DNA from 2 places in the Clostridium sp. 001 genome. Region 1 is predicted to be linked to the other one. Evidence: riboswitches for the same ligand, from Rfam matches in the RefSeq annotation. Region 1 holds a riboswitch; the other holds the start of a gene.
What was found. Region 1 has a riboswitch for magnesium ahead of B5S50_RS12705 (magnesium transporter). Riboswitches for the same ligand answer to the same signal wherever they lie in the genome.
Positions count from the first base shown of each region.

Region 2: another riboswitch for magnesium. It lies ahead of B5S50_RS19215 (PRC-barrel domain-containing protein); the one in region 1 lies ahead of B5S50_RS12705 (magnesium transporter).

Region 1 is NZ_CP020473.1:2,688,722-2,691,943, reverse strand. Features, by position in the region: gene sleB (spore cortex-lytic enzyme) at 1-565, opposite strand, end outside; gene B5S50_RS12705 (magnesium transporter) at 684-1,946, opposite strand; M-box (ykoK) riboswitch at 2,184-2,350, opposite strand; gene B5S50_RS12700 (YgiQ family radical SAM protein) at 2,684-3,222, shown strand, end outside.
Region 2 is NZ_CP020473.1:4,119,783-4,123,004, reverse strand. Features, by position in the region: gene B5S50_RS19220 (Nramp family divalent metal transporter) at 1-1,005, opposite strand, end outside; gene B5S50_RS19215 (PRC-barrel domain-containing protein) at 1,020-1,754, opposite strand; M-box (ykoK) riboswitch at 1,987-2,174, opposite strand; gene B5S50_RS19210 (manganese efflux pump) at 2,360-2,974, opposite strand; gene B5S50_RS19205 (transglycosylase domain-containing protein) at 3,149-3,222, shown strand, end outside.

The DNA of each region.
Region 1 (3,222 bases):
CATCTCTTGCTGCATTTATAGAGCTCTGTTTCATATTTGCATGTATTTGTCCATCCACCACAGCAGTAAAAGCTCCTGGTTGATATATAACTCCTGCTACAGTAGATGGGAACCTAGGATCCCTAGTTCTATTTAGTATTACAGCTCCTACGGCTACCTGTCCTTCATAAGGTTCTCCTCTAGCCTCTCCATTTATCAATCTAGCTATTAATGTTACGTTTTGGCTATTTCCACCAGTATTGCTTCCAGTATTTATTGCAAGGGCTGCTAAAGTTGCATCTCCAACTATACCATCAGACTTTAATCCATTTTTTGATTGGAAATACTTTACTGCAGTGTAAGTTTGATACCCGTATACTCCATCTACACTACCATTGTAATACCCCCAGCTTCTAAGTTTTTGCTGTATTTGTATTACCATATTTCCTCTTGAGCCATAGTAGTATGCCACAGCTTTTACTGCATTATTATAGGGGAGCAAGAATAGAGAAGTTGATGCATATGTAAACACTATAGCAAGTATTAATACTAATTCTCTTTTAAATCCCATAATTTTCTTACCCATATGACCATCTCCTTTTAATGTTGATTCTCCTAAATGTAGTCTGTACACAAACGAAGTAAAAAATACATAAAAAAATGCTATCAATTTCACTTTAAATAAGTGGAATTGATAGCATTTCTTACCCTACTTTTCTTAGCCTTTTTCTCCAATTTGGTATTAATATGTCTTCTACTAAGTCATTCATTATAACTATGCCACATAGCTTTTCTTCATCATCTATTACAGGTAATGAAATAAGATTATATTTTGAACACATCTCTATGGCTTCATCTATATTTTCCTTATGATTTATACTTACTACATCCTTCATCATTATCGCCTTTAATGTATCTTCAAAATCTGACAATATCAAGTCTTTCAAGGACACCACACCTTCAAGCTGCTTTTGATCATTGATAATATATATATAATGTGATACCTCATCTTCCGGATTAATTTCTTTTAAAAACTCAATAGTATCTTTAACGGTTATATTTATATTAAAACAGATAAAATCCTTATTCATTATACTTCCTACAGTTTCTTCCTTATATTCCATAAGTGATCTTACTTCATCCGCATCATTTTTTTCCATATTTATAAGTATTTTTTCTGCAGTATCTTTATCTACTTCATCTAAAATGTCTGCTATTTCATCATTGGGCATATTGTATAACACCTCGTCCCTTTTAGACTGACTCAAATTTTCCAGAATATCTAGCTGTACTTCTGGATCTATTTCCTCTAATGTATCCGCTGCTAGATCCTCATCTAAACTTTCAAAAACTTTCTTTCTGTAGTTTACATCCATATCTTCTAGTATATCTGCTAAATCAGCAGGGTGGAGCTTAGACAATTTTTTATATGGTACGGAAAGTTTTAAATTGTTATTTATCATTTCTAGTGATTCTACATTATCCCAAATTATAAGGCTATCTTCAGGCTTTTTGTTAAATAAATCATAGAACTTTTTTATGATTTTTTCTATACCAAGCCTTCTTCCTAAAGCAAGAACTCCTGTATCTACTGCTACAACTCTATACTCTCCTGCCATTTCTGCAATTCTGAGGTCATTAACTCTTACAAGTTTTTTCCCATTTATATCCACTATCTGTCTATCTAAAAGATGTTTTGATAAAAGATAGGAATAACTTTGAAGTATTATTTCCCTTATACCTTCTCCTTTAATTATAACCTTATCGTTATCGTCATAAAAGTTTATGTTCCTACACTCACAATTAAGTATTTCTTTGCCCTTTTTTATCTTATATCCTATGGCTCTTGGCATTCCATGATCAGAAGATACATAAACGTCCCAAAGTTTCCCTACATATTCGTCAAATTCATTATAAACCTTTTTATAAAGAACTTTACTCAATAAGAAACTAGATAACTTTTTCATAAATATTCCTCCTTATATGCAGAGAAATATTTATAGAATCTACATGAACGTTTTAAAAGTTATCAATAGCATTGCCATCACCAATTAGATCTAATACTTCCCTGCACTTCTTCTATTAAATTTTCTTCTAAGATGCACCGACCTCCATAAGGTCCGTTTTCCATTTAACACACCACCTAAATTAAAAATTCAAATATATGCAAACAACTAAAAAAAGCCCACAGGGCTCTTAAACTAAAACTTTTTTAATCGTACGAGTTTTAGCACTATATAGCTTTAGATTTTCATCCAGCTACATTAAGTAAAACCTTACTACGGTAATACCTGTTCACCCATTGGCATCTCTCGATGTTTCGGGGCAGCAGCATATGTCTATATAGGAGCCTCACCTAACATAATTAAACATAAACATTTACTTTTATACTATAATTATATTACAAATTCACTATAATGCAACTAGTAAATATTAAATTTATTTATATTTACCTGTTATGATACTTTAATTTCATTTTGCTCATTTTAATGTAAAATATCATAATTTATCTTTGCATATTTATATTATTTATTTAGTGTGTGTCTTCTTCTCCTTATCACCATTCAAAATCTACATATTCCTAAATATTTATCTCATAATATAATATGTTATACTAAAAATAAGTGAAACTAATCTGAAACATAAGAACGGAGAATGTAAATTGAATTTAAATACTAGTTTTTTATCTATATGTAAAGATGACATGAAAGCAAGAAATATAAGTCAGTTGGATTTTGTCCTTATAACAGGAGATGCTTACGTAGATCATCCTTCTTTCGGCTCAGCTATAATATCAAGGGTGTTAGAAAATGAAGGTTTTAAAGTAGGAATAATAGCTCAGCCTAACTGGAAAAATGCAAATGATTTTATGAAGCTTGGAAAACCTAAATTAGCTTTTTTAATAAACTCTGGGAATATGGATTCTATGGTAAATCATTATACCGCATCAAAGAAAAAAAGGCATGAAGATCTTTACTCCCCAGGAGGTAAATCTGGTTACAGACCCGACAGAGCTGTAATAGTATACTGTAATAGGGCAAGAGAAGTCTATAAGGATGTTCCAATAGTAATTGGTGGAATAGAAGCCAGCTTAAGGAGATTTGCCCACTATGATTACTGGAGTGATAATGTAAGAAGAAGTATTCTTTTAGATTCAAAGGCAGATCTACTCATATATGGTATGGGAGAAAAAACCATAGTACAAGTGGCAAACCTATTAAAATACGGAATGGATATCCACAA
Region 2 (3,222 bases), 1.4 Mb from region 1:
AATAATAATTATTATAGTAAACAGTGTAAAAAACTGTGGTGCTTCTTTTAATGTTTTATTTATACCAGCTTCAAACCCAAAAGCTTCACAAATATAAAATGCTGTAGCCAAAGGTAGTATTGCAGCCGAAAAAATAGAAGCTATAAATAATCCAAAAGCAAAAATTTGAGAAGCAAAGGCTCCAGCAAGTGGCTTTAACGCTAATGCAGCATCTTTAGCCTCATTTATTTGGATTCCACTTTTATGAAGTGTTGCCCCACAAGCTACGATTATAAAGAAAGCAACTACTACTGTAATAACACTTCCAACAACAACATCCCAAAATTCGTATTTAAATTCTTCCATCTTAAGTCCTTTTTCTATAACTGCTGACTGCATATAAAACTGCATCCAGGGTGCAATAGTAGTTCCCACCATACCAATAACCGTACTTATATAGTCATAATTAGTTTCAATAGCAGGATGAATTAATGCATGTCCTATTTCATGCCAGTCTGGTCTAGCGAAAAATGCAGAGCCAACATAGGATAATAAAAATATGCTAAAAACCAAAAATAACTTTTCAGTAGTCTTATATGTACCTTTTACTACCAAAATCCATACTGCAACAGCAGCTAGTGGTACCGATATATATTTACTTACTCCAAAAATCTGCATGCTACCTGCTATACCTGCAAACTCTGTAGCTGTATTTCCTATATCTGCAATTACTAGCCCAATAAACATAAAGGAAATTACCTTAACACCAAAATTTTCTCTAATTAAATCTGCCAGCCCTTTACCTGTAACTATTCCCATTCTAGCATTCATTTCCTGCACTACAAGAAGCACAATAAAGCATGGGATTAATGACCAAAGTAATTTGTAACCATAGGTAGCACCTGCTACAGAATATGTTGTAATACCACCTGCATCATTATCTACACTACCTGTTATAATTCCAGGACCTAAAACACTTAAAAATATTAATAAATTTGCCATCCATGTTTTTCTCTTTGCATTCATCATTAGTGCCTCCATTATCTATACCTTTTATTGGACTTAGTAATTTCATAGAAAATATCATTTATATTAACAATCCCTATGATATGCATTTGTTCATCAATTACGGGTATAGAACATAGGTTATATTTTGATGCAGCATCTAAGTTAGAGAAAATAATTGCACCTGTATTTACATCAAAGTCCTCAATTATATCTGCCAGATCTGAAGGATGAATTGTGGATAGTTTATTATAACTTTTTGAAAGTAAAATGTCTTTTGAGGTAAAAGCCGTTTGAATATCATCCCATAACATTAGTTTACTTGATATTTTAAATCCTAATCTCTTTAATGGTTTAGCAATTCCAATCCTTCTTAATAGCCCATCCATACCAATATCTACTGCTGCAATAAACATACCTGATGGTAATATAACTAACCTAACATCGTTAGCTCTAACTACCTTTCTTCCATTAACATCAACAATCTGTTTGTCCAAAACATACTTTTTCAGTAACATACAGTCACCTAAATCTTTATCTTGAACTTCACTACACATTAAAACATACTGTCCTTTTTCCTTAGAAACACTGATATTATCAAAACCAATAAATTTTATTCCTTCTTTTGTTTTAACAACAGCTATGGTAACTTTTGGATTTTGAAAATTCACATCAACAGCTACATCCTTTAAAGTTCCTATTACTTCTTTACTAGTCGTATAAATTTTATTACCCAATATTCTGCTTAAATAAACGCTTGTAAATTGCATTGTATACACTCCTTTGCTTTCAGGATGCACAATGCAAATTTTTTAATGCAAGTACATCCCCTATAATATTTTTACCAATAAATCTTTAAGTTTTATATCATTGCATTTATGACACGGGTCACCGTCCATTAAATTCATCACTCTCCTTAACTTGGTAATTTATCCAATAAAAAAATCTCTTCGCAACAAAATGAAGAGATTGGATTCTTAATAAATTCCAAGACAAAAAATAGTACATCTTCACTCGTTGAGCTTTGACTCTGTAAAGCTTAGATCATAAGCATTCATATTTCTATGAATGTTGTCAGCTACATTAAGTAAAACCTTAATCCGGTAGTACCTGCTCACCCATTGGCGTCTCTCGACATTTCTGGGCAGTAGCGTATGTCTGTACAGTAATCTCACCTAACAATGTTATTAAATTATATTTTTAATTAGTAATAATCCGTTTCTTATTATATACATATATTCCTTAGTTGTAAATATTTTTTAAGAAATCAAATGTTAAAAATATGTTACTTAGAAAATATACTGCCTCAAAATGTATTTTGAGACAGCATCTAATTCTTCTAATTTACTTTTATATAACAATTAGTAAAATAATATCAATTAAAGAATTCAATTATACCAAGTGCTATTAACAATATGCCTGAAATTAATGGTGCATATTTACCAAATAATTTACCCAATACATGATTACCTACAACTTCACCAATTATAATTGTAAGAATACTTAATATAAATGTAAATATGACTGTAAATTGAATACTAACTCCTGTTATACTAGCTGCTATGCCAGTACCTAAATTGTTAAAGGTCAACCCAAATGCTATAAGAAGAGCTTCTTTTATATTTATATCACCGGAGTTGTCCAAATCTGACTTTTCGGCATATTCAATCATATCATTAATGTCTTTTAAAGCAAGTTCATTTGATTTTTTATTATTTATAAGTTTTATTATACTTTGTGTTATAAAATATACTCCCAATATAGCAATGGCTATAGAACCTAATGCATTTGCTATAGAGTGAGGTAAAAATTTTGATATATACACCCCAAGTGACATTGATAGAAATGTTCCTGTACAAGTTATAACTGCTATTGCAAGGTTAGGAACTACTCCTATCTTTATTTTCTTTATTCCATAAGCAATACCTACAACTACATTATCTAGGTTAGAGGATAAACTAAACAATAATGCAGATAAAATTAATGTCATGCATAGTCCCCTTTTTTATTCTTTCCTTTTTAGTATATGACTTTAAACTTTTAGTGTGCTTAGGAGTTCAAGAAAAGGAGATGTTTTAAATACATTGCAGTTCCAAGATAAAGTATATATAAAAAATTTACTGGGGATATTATAAGTACACAATTAAAAATGGAAGTGACTCAATTGCGAAAAAAGCAAAAAAGCAAAAGAACTCATAAAGTAAAAAAGCATACACTACTCAAAGTTTTTTCTGTATT